Regions from separate parts of the Paracoccus haeundaensis genome, predicted to be linked through region 1. Evidence: riboswitches for the same ligand, from Rfam matches in the RefSeq annotation. Region 1 holds a riboswitch; each other region holds the start of a gene.
The links. Region 1 has a riboswitch for cobalamin ahead of FHD67_RS03885 (energy-coupling factor ABC transporter permease). Riboswitches for the same ligand answer to the same signal wherever they lie in the genome.
Positions count from the first base shown of each region.

Region 2: linked by a shared signal. The riboswitch ahead of FHD67_RS18550 (ABC transporter substrate-binding protein) and the one ahead of FHD67_RS03885 (energy-coupling factor ABC transporter permease) in region 1 are both predicted to bind cobalamin.
Region 3: linked by a shared signal. The riboswitch ahead of FHD67_RS04865 (TonB-dependent receptor plug domain-containing protein) and the one ahead of FHD67_RS03885 (energy-coupling factor ABC transporter permease) in region 1 are both predicted to bind cobalamin.

Region 1 is NZ_VDDC01000007.1:198,691-201,958, forward strand. It holds gene cobM (precorrin-4 C(11)-methyltransferase) at 1-185, shown strand, start outside; gene FHD67_RS03880 (cobyrinic acid a,c-diamide synthase CobB) at 182-1,507, shown strand; cobalamin riboswitch at 1,529-1,743, shown strand; gene FHD67_RS03885 (energy-coupling factor ABC transporter permease) at 1,775-2,440, shown strand; gene cobF (precorrin-6A synthase (deacetylating)) at 2,437-3,177, shown strand; gene FHD67_RS03895 (GAF domain-containing protein) at 3,193-3,268, opposite strand, start outside.
Region 2 is NZ_VDDC01000051.1:2,741-6,008, forward strand. It holds gene FHD67_RS18540 (ABC transporter ATP-binding protein) at 1-3, opposite strand, end outside; gene FHD67_RS18545 (FecCD family ABC transporter permease) at 1-1,055, opposite strand, end outside; gene FHD67_RS18550 (ABC transporter substrate-binding protein) at 1,052-2,059, opposite strand; cobalamin riboswitch at 2,198-2,414, opposite strand; gene FHD67_RS18555 (hypothetical protein) at 2,663-2,917, opposite strand; gene FHD67_RS18560 (TRAP transporter large permease) at 3,043-3,268, opposite strand, start outside.
Region 3 is NZ_VDDC01000008.1:186,046-189,313, forward strand. It holds gene bhcA (L-aspartate--glyoxylate aminotransferase BhcA) at 1-485, opposite strand, end outside; gene bhcR (HTH-type transcriptional regulator BhcR) at 683-1,504, shown strand; cobalamin riboswitch at 1,567-1,753, shown strand; gene FHD67_RS04865 (TonB-dependent receptor plug domain-containing protein) at 1,887-3,268, shown strand, end outside.

The sequences.
Region 1 (3,268 bases):
GGCCGGACCAGCGGGTGATCCGCGCGACCTTGGCCACCGTGGACGCGCAAGGCATCGACCGCACCGCGCTGATCCTGGTCGGCCCCGCGCTGACGGGCGAGGGGTTCGAGGACAGCCGCCTTTACGCCGCCGATTACGACCGCCGCTATCGCCCCGTGGGCGACGCGCCGAGGTTCCCCGAATGACGCCGGGCCTGATGATCTCGGCCCCCGCATCGGGGACGGGCAAGACGATGCTGATGCTGGGCCTGCTGACCGCGCTGCGCAGGCGCGGGCTGGTGGTGCAGCCCTTCAAGTCGGGGCCCGACTACATCGATCCGGGGTTTCACCTGGCGGCCTCCGGGCGGGCCAGCTTCAACCTAGATGCCTGGGCGATGGAGCCGGGGCGGCTGATCGCCCATGCGACCGGCCAGCCACCCGCCGACCTGGTCCTGGCCGAGGGGTCGATGGGCCTGTTCGACGGGGTCGCGACGAAGGGGGAAACCGGCATCGGCTCCAGCGCCGAGATCGCCCAGATGATGGGCTGGCCGGTGGTGCTGATCCTGGATGTCAGCGGGCAGGCGCAATCGGCGGCGGCCACGGCGCGGGGCTTTGCCACGCTGCGCCCGGATCTGCCCTTTGCGGGGGTGGTGCTGAACCGCGTGGCCTCGCCGCGCCACGACCGGCTGATCCGCGAGGGGATGGATCAGGCGGGCATCCGGGTGTTGGGCAGCCTGCCGCGTCAGGGCAACATAACCCTGCCCGAACGCCATCTGGGCCTGATCCAGGCCGAGGAGACGGCGGGCCTGCAAGCCATCCTGGACCATGCGGGCGATTTCATCGCGGCGCATTGCGATCTGGAGGCGATCATCGCAGCCGCCGCGCATCGCGCCCTGCCCGAGGCGCCCGCGCCGCGCCCGCTGACGCCCCCCGGCGGGCGGATCGCGCTGGCCCGCGACGCGGCCTTCAGCTTCGTCTATCCGCATGTGCTGGAAGCGTGGCGGCGGGCCGGGGCCACGATCCTGCCCTTCTCGCCGCTGGCGGATGAGGGGCCGGATGACAGCGCTGACTGCTGCTGGCTGCCGGGCGGATACCCGGAGCTGCACGCGCCCCGGCTGGCCGCCTGCGACGGGTTCCGCTCGGCCATGCACCGCTTTGCGGGCACGCGGCCGGTGCATGGAGAATGCGGGGGATACATGGCGCTTGGGGCAGGTTTGGTGGATGCCGATGGAAAACGACACCAGATGTTGGGGCTGCTGGGGTTGGAGACCAGCTATGCCAAACGCCGGATGCATCTGGGATACCGCCGCGCCGATCCGCTGTCCGCCCTGCCGGGACTGGGTCGCACGGCGCTGCGGGGGCATGAGTTCCACTATGCCTCGATCCTGTCCCAGCCCGATGCGCCTTTGGCGCGCGTGACCGACGCGACCGGCGCCGCGGTGGAGGAAACCGGCAGTCACCGGACGATGTCCGGGGGCGGGCATGTGACCGGCACGTTCTTTCACCTGATCGCCCCGGCCGCGACTTGACGCAGGCCCTGCGATCCCGTCTATCTGACCGTCTGAATGGTGCCCGTCAGGCGTGAAACGCCGGGCTTCATCGGGAACGGGGAAGGGTGGACCCAATCACGGCACCCGAAGCCCCGGCCGCCCCCGCGACTGTATGCGGAGAGCGCGCGTCACCCATGCCACTGGAGCGATCCGGGAAGGCCGACGCCGCGCCCGGACCCGCAAGCCAGGAAACCGGCCATGTCAGGCAACCCCATGCCGTCGGGTGGACGGCCACAGGAGGATGACATGCATATCGAAGAGGGCGTCGTCACCGGCGCCAAGCTGATACTGGGCTATGCCACGGCCGCCACGGCCGGGCTTTACGCGCTGAGGCTGGCGGCCCAGGCCCTGCGCGCGCAGGGCGGGGCGTCGCTGGCGGCGCGCGGGGCGCTGGCGACCGCCGCGACCTTCGTGTTCTTCCAGGTTCTGCCCGCCGCGCCCGTGGGCGTGTCCGAGGTGCACCTGATCCTGGGATCGACGCTGTTCCTGATCCTGGGCGCGGCGCCGGCGGCGATCGGGCTGGCCTTGGGCCTGCTGATCCAGGGACTGTTCTTCGCGCCGTTCGATCTGCCGCAATACGGGATGAACGTGACGACGCTTCTGGTGCCGCTGTTCGCGGTCGCGGCGGTGGCGCGGCGGACCATCGCGCCGGGCACCGCCTATGTGGACCTGCGCTATGGCCAGGCGCTGGCGCTGTCGGCGGCCTATCAGGGGGGCATCGTGGCCTGGGTCGCGTTCTGGGCGTTCTATGGTCAGGGCGCCGGTGCGACGGCGGGGATCCTGTCCTTCGGCGCGGCCTATCTGCTGGTCATCGTAGTCGAGCCGCTGGTCGATCTGGCCGTGCTGGCGGGCGCCAAGGCGGCCCGCGGCCTGCGCGGCAGCGGGCTGGTGACGCCCCGGCTCTACGCATGATCGATCTGGTGCTGATCGGGGCCGGCACGGGCCATCCCGACCACCTGACCCTGCAGGGCGTCCGCGCCCTGCAGGAGGCCGATCTGGTCCTGATCCCCCGCAAGGGCGCCGGGAAGGAGGATCTGGCCCATCTGCGCCGCGCGATGCTGGACCGCCACCGCCCCGGCGGCGCCGTGGCCCAGATCGACCTGCCGGTGCGCGATGCAAACCTGCCCTATCTAGAGGCTGTCGACCGATGGCATGATGCCATCGCGCAAGTCTGGGCGGGGGCCGCCGCGGCGGCGCTGCCGCAGGGCGGGACGGTGGCGATGCTGGTCTGGGGCGACCCGTCGCTCTATGACAGCAGCCTGCGCATTGCCGCGCGTCTGGACTGGCGCGCACGGGTGATCCCGGGCATCACCGCGATCCAGGCCCTGTGCGCGGCCCATGCCATTCCGCTGAACGCCCTGGGATCCGAGGTGCGGATTACCACCGGGCGGCGGCTGCGCGACGCGGGCTTTCCCGACGACGCCGACCGGGTCGTGGTGATGCTGGACGGCACCTGCGCCTTTGCGACGCTGCCCCCGCAGGGCCTGCGGATCTGGTGGGGCGCCTATCTCGGCATGCCCGAACAGTTGCTGGAGGCGGGCCCCTTGACCGAGGCCGGACCGCGGATCGAGGCGGCGCGCGCCGCCGCCCGGGCGGCGCATGGCTGGATCATGGATTGCTATCTGCTGTCCCGCGACGATGCAGCGTGACCGGCCCGCGGGACGTCAGGATGTCAGGCGGGTCGCGTCGTTGATCGTGCAGTCCCATGTCAGCCCGCCGTTCCGACCGGATGCGGGAAGC
Region 2 (3,268 bases), on a different contig from region 1:
CATGACGCGGACCGCCCGCGGATCAGAATCGCCGCAAAGGCCGGCGCGCCGACCAGCGCGGTCACGACGCCGATGGGCAGGGTCTGGCCGGGTACCAGCATCCGCGCGATCACGTCCGCGGCGATCAGGAAGACCATGCCGATCAGCGCCGACACGGGCACCAGCCGCGCGTGGCGCGTGCCCACCAGGAACCGTGCCGCATGCGGGACGACCAGCCCGACAAAGCCGATCGCACCGGTGACCGACACCATGACCGCCGTGGCCATGGCGGTCGCCAGGATCAGCACGGCCTGAACGCGCCGGACCGGCACGCCCAGGGACGCCGCCGATTCCGTGCCGAAGGCAAAGGCGTCCAGCGCGCGGATGTGCCATGCGGCCGCGCCAAGGACGGTCACGGCGGCGGCCAGCGACAGGCCGACATCGTCCCACCGGACGCCCGACAGGTTGCCCAGCAGCCAGAACATGATGCCGCGCGCCTGTTCCGCACTGGCCGACCGCGCGATGATGAAGCTGGTCAGGGCGTTGAACAGCTGCGACCCGGCGATGCCTGCCAGCACGATCTGCGCGGCACCCCGCGCGCCCGGACCACCACCCGACAGGCGCGCCAACCCCACCACCAACGCAAAGGCCGCGATCGCGCCCAGCAGCGCGCCCGCCGACATCGGCACGAACCCCGCGCCGATCCCCGCCACCGCGACCGTCACGGCCCCCGTAGACGCCCCCGCCGAGATGCCCAGCAGATAGGGGTCGGCCAGTGCGTTGCGCAACAGCGTCTGCAGGACCAGCCCCGAGATCGCCAGCCCCGCTCCGCAGGCCCCTGCCACCAGCGCGCGCGGCAGGCGGTAAGCCCAGACGATACCCTGATCGATCGGGTCCAGCGGATAGCCCGCACCCAGCATCTGGTTGGCCAGCGCCTGCCAGACGGTCGAGAGGGGGATCGGCGTTTCCCCCAGGGCGGTGCCGGCCAGGGGGGCCGCCACGATCAGCAGCGACACCCACAGCCAGACCGGGGCCAAGGGGCGGCGGACGGTCGGCACCCCGACATCGGCGGTCATTCGGACAGCCCGTCCATGCCCGCCGCCAAGGCCTCCAGCCCGTCGATCATGCGAATGCCGGGATGCAGCGCCTCGGCGTCCAGGATGACGATGCGATCCCGGCGCACGGCGGTCATCCGGCGCGTGACCGGGTCCGTTTTCAGAAAGCGCAGCTTTGCCTCGACATCGTCGGCAGGAAAGCGGCGGCGGTCCATGCGCGCGATCACCAGCACCGAGGGGTCGGCACGGGCGATCGTCTCCCACCCTACGGCGGGCCATTCCTCGTCCGAGGTCACGACGTTGCGCAGGCCAAGGCGGTCCATCATCCAGGCCGGGACGCCCATCCCGCCCGCCATGTAGGGGTCCAGCGCCAGATCGGCTGAGGAGAACCAGACCGCCGCGGACGCATCCGGCAGGTCCATCGCCCGCGCGCGCTCCACGACCGCCACCTCTCGGGCCTGCAGGTCGGCGATCAGCGCCTGGCCCGCGTCCTGCGCGTCCATGACGCGCGCGATCTGGTCGATGCCGTCCCACAGCGTCGCGATGTCGAAGGGCGCAAGGCGGGTGCCGTCGGCGCCCACGCTGTTGTCCTTGCCTTGGCAGTCCGTGGGCATGACATAGGCCGGAATGCCCAGATCGGCGAACTGCCGGCGCGTGCCGACCGCCCCCTGATCCCCGATCATCCAGGCGAACATCGTCGGCACGAAGCCGGGGCGCCGGTTCACCACCGATTCAAAGCTGGGCGTGTCGTCGCTGATGCGGTCAACCCTGGCATCATCCTCTGCAAAGGCGGGCAGCACCGGGGTGAACCACAGCGCGGTCCCGGCCATCCGGTCCGCCTGGCCCAGCGCATACAGGATCTCGGTCGTGGACTGGCCGATCGACACGACGTTGTCGGGACGCGCGGGGATGGTCACTTGGTGCCCGCAATTGTCGATCACCAGCGGATAGTCGGTCGGCGCGGCAAGGGCCGCCTGGCCCAGGCCCAGCGCCACCGCGGTCGTCAGGAAGATTCTGGTCGTCATGGTCGTCCTTCATGAAACGAAGGACGGGGCTGAAAAAGGCGCAGCGGCGTCACCGGGGTCCCACCCACCTTCGCGGTCGCGTCGGATGAAGGCCGTGGATCGGCGCATGCGGTCTTTCTCCGGGGCACCCCGCCCGGGTTGGTTCAGGTCATGATGGCAGGTCTCCTGACTTGCGGGTCGCGGCCTTCCCCGCCTTCCCGGCGCAGGGGGCGCCAGTGGCATCATAGGGTCGGCTACCGCTTACAGTTGCGGGGGCAGTCGCGGATTCGGCGCCTGATGGCTACACCTCACCACGTTCCCTTTTCACCCTGCCGGGGCCTTGGCCGGCACGGGAACCATCACGGACGGAAATGCCGCCGGGTGGGGACAAAGTCAACTGCCGCGGCAAGCAGCCCGCAGCCGACCCGGCCACCACGGCCGACGCACCTGTGACACCCGCCGCTTATGCCAGCCTGATCCCGGCGACCGGTGCGCCGCTGGTCGAACGCGCTGGCGCCCTGCGGAGGAAGGAGTTGGTCGCAGTCCTTCCTGCCAGGCATTGATGGGGGGTCGGATATAGGGCGTCAGACCACCGGGCGATCCAGCGCCTGACACCGCAGGGCTTCAAACCTGGCCGGGCCTCTTTCGCCACAGGTGGCGAAGGTCCAGCCGGGGATAGTCCCGCTCGATCTGGCTGCCCCAGAACAGGCCGGCGATCGGGGCTTCGGGATGGTCAGGGTCAAGGCCATAGTCGATCTGGGCGATGCGTTCGGCCGGCATGTGCAGGGTGTATCGCAGGAACAGGAACTGCTCCAGCCAGGCGTCATGGTCCTTGTTCGTGAACAGGTCCGGACGGGGGACGGGTTCGGGGTCGTGCATGGTGGGTCAGCTTTGGGTGACGGACCCGGATCATCCGTCAATCCGCTTGCCGGTGCAACATTCCTGTCCCCGAACGAAAAGGGGGCACGCCGCATCCGGCATGCCCCCCGATCCACGGCAGGCGATCAGTAGATCGCCAGGGCCGGGAACAGGATCAGCAGGCCCACCGCCAGGATCTGCAGCCCGATGAAGGGCAGCAGGGCGCGGAAGATTTCTCCCAGCGAGATGTCCGGCGGGGTCACTGACTTCAGGTAGAAGGCGGCGGGCCCGAAGGGCGGCGACAGGAAGCTGACCTGCATGTTCATCGCGAACAGCACCCCGAACCAGACGGGGTCGTATCCCAGGCTGACG
Region 3 (3,268 bases), on a different contig from region 1:
CCCGCCCGGTCCAGCGCGCGGCGGACCGCGGCGATGTCCGACCGGACGCCGGTGGCGGTTTCGTTATGCGTGGCCAGGACCGCCTTGATGCGATGGGCCGTGTCGGCGGTCAGGATCTCCTCGAACCGGTCGGTGGGGATACCTTCGCCCCAGGACTGGTCCACGACCTCGACGTCAAGGCCGTGCCGCTGGCACATGTCGATCCAGCGGTGGCTGAACATGCCGTTGCGCGTGGCCAGAACCGCGTCGCCCGCGGACAGCGTGTTGGTGATCGCCGTCTCCCACCCGCCTGTGCCGGTGGAGGGGAACACGAAGACCTGCGCCTGCGTCGATTTCAGGACCTTTTTGACCCCCTCCAGCGCGGGATGCAGGATCTTTCCGAACATCGGGCTGCGATGGTCGATTGTAGGCATGTCGACGGCCTTGCGAAGCACCTCGGGGATGTTCGTCGGGCCGGGAATGAAGATCGGGTTCTGGGTGCTCACGGTCGGCTCCTCCTTGATGCGACAAGGTGTAGCATGGGTCCGCAAACCGGTAAATTTTTTTGAAATCGTTTTTCGGAAATCTGGTTTAATGCAGGTTTCGCAGCGAAATCATGGGCGCTTGAATTTTTCATTGCCGGAAAGCGGCTTTCATGAAATTATTTTTCTGTGGTGTTACAGACGGAAGGGGCGTGATTCCGATGCAGCAGCCGGTGCGCAAGCGGGGACGGCCAAGAGGCGGCAAGGCCGATCAGCCCGCCGCCAGCATCCAGGCCCTGGACCGCGGGCTGGACGTGCTGGAGGCCCTGGCCGCACATGAGGGGATCACCCTGACCGGCCTGTCCACGCATCTGGATCAGTCCCCCGCCACCATGCACCGCGTCCTGGCCACCCTGGAACACCGTCGCTATGTCGAGAACAATCCCGACCGGCAGGAGTGGTTCATCGGCCCCGAGGCGTTCCGCCTTGGTTCGGCCTTCCTGCGGCGCACGAACATCGTCGAACGCAGCCGTGCGGTGATGCGCGACCTGATGGCCCTGACCGGAGAGACGGCGAACCTGGGCATCGAACGCGACGGCGACGTGCTGTTCGTCAGCCAGGTCGAGACGCATCAGACGATCCGCGCGTTTTTCCCGCCCGGCACCCGGTCTCCGCTGCACGCATCTGGGATCGGCAAGGCGCTGCTGGCGGCGTTCGATCAGACGCGGCTGGCGGTGTTCCTGCGCGACGCGACCTTCACCCGGTTCACGGAAAAGACCATCGCCGACGCGGACGCGCTGCAGGCCGACATCGCCCTGATCCGCCATCGCGGCTTTGCCTTTGACGACGAAGAGCGCACCTTGGGGATGCGCTGTGTCGCGGCCTCCATCGTGAACAGCTATGGCGAGGCGGTGGCCGGGGTGTCGGTGTCGGGCCCCACAAACCGCATGACCGATGCCGCCGTCGACCGCATCGGCGGCATGGTCGCCACCGCGGCGGAACGGATTTCGGCCGATCTGGGATCGGGCCGGGGCGGGCGGTGACCGCCTTTTGCCGGGCGTGGAACGGACGGCGGAATCCCGTTGACAGCTCCGGGGCCTCTGCGCCACAAGGGCGCCGCTACGGTTCCGGCCTGCATGCCGGATCAAAAGGGAACGCCGGTGACAATCCGGGGCTGCCCCCGCAACTGTAAGCGGAGAGCGATGGCCGATCATGCCACTGGAGCGATCCGGGAAGGCCGGCCAAGGCATCGACCCGCAAGCCAGGAGACCTGCCGCAGCACTCACCCATTTCCGGCGCGGGGCGTGCCAGGAAAGCGGCTGATCCGCAGTGGTGACAGTCACCGTCCTGCCGCGACCCACCGGGTCCGTGTGCCGGACATTTCTGTTTGCCGCAGGCCGTGCCTGCCTTGAAAGGTCCGTGCCGATGCGCCGTCCGATCTGTCTTCTGGCGACGCTTGTCGCCCTTCCCGTGACCGCCGCCGCTCAAGGTGCGGCACCGGGAGAACCCATCCTGCTGGACGAGATCGTGCTGACCGCCGGCATCACGCCCGTGGCCCAGGACGGCTATGCCCGCGCCCACACCGTCCTGACCGCGACCGAGATCGAGGATCGCGGCATCGCCACCGTCCAGGACGCCCTGCGCGCGTTGCCCGGCGTGTCGGTCAGCGGCAGCGGCGCCAGCATCGCGCAGGTCCGCATCCGCGGCGCCGAGGCGAACCACACCCTGATCCTGATCGACGGCATCGAGGCGGCGGGGGGCGAGGATGAATACGTGCTGACCGGGCTGGAGACCACCGACATCGACCGGATCGAGGTGCTGCGCGGGCCGCAATCGGTGTTCTATGGATCGAACGCCTCGGCGGGGGTGATCAACATCATCACCCGCGACGCGCCCCAGGGCCTGTCCTATGGCGGTTCGGTCGAGGCCGGGAACGGCGGGGCGGCCTCGGTCCATGTCAGCCGTCGCGGGGAGCGGGGCGGGCTGCGGCTGTCGCTGTCGGCGCGCGACGATCTGGGCTATGACCAGTCGGGCGATGGCGGCGGCAAGGACGGGATCAACCGCAAGACCGCCGTCCTGTCCGGCGACGTCCTGGCCACCGACGATTTGCGCCTTGGGGTGGCGCTGCGCCAGTCCACCGAGGATTACGGCTTTGACGCCGAGAACTTTGCCGCGACCGATGCCGAAAGCTATCTGGTCGATGCCGACCTGTTCGGCCGCCGCGACGAGTTTCAGGGCGGGGTCTGGGCGGAATATACCGCGTTGGACGGCCGCCTGGTCCAGCGCCTGGACTATCAGCACAGCATCACCCGGCAGAGCCAGGACAACAGCCCGTTCCGGCGCGGCCAGACCGAAAAGCTGAAATACCGCGCCAGCCTGGGGTTGGACGGGTCGGCCGCCGATGCCTCGCAGCTGCTGAACCTCTTGGCGGAACATCAGCGCGACAGCAACTCGACCGCGCCGGGGCAGTCCCGGGAGATGTCGTCGGTCGCGCTGGAATACCGCGCGATGCTGGCCAGCGGACTGGATGTCCAGGCCGGGCTGCGCCACGACGCGAACCGCGTCTTTGCCGATTTCACCAGCTGGAACCTGGGTCTGTCCTGGCAGATGCCCGACCGTCCGTTCCGCCTGCACGCATCCGCCGGGACGGGGCTGGTGAACCCGTCCTATTTTGAGCTGTATGCCGATGCCGGCTTCTTCGGCACCGTCTATCAGGGCAATCCCGACCTGCGCCCGGAAAAGAACAGCGGCTTTGATCTGGGGGTCGAGGCGCAGCTGCCGGACGGTCGCGGGACCATCGACGTCAC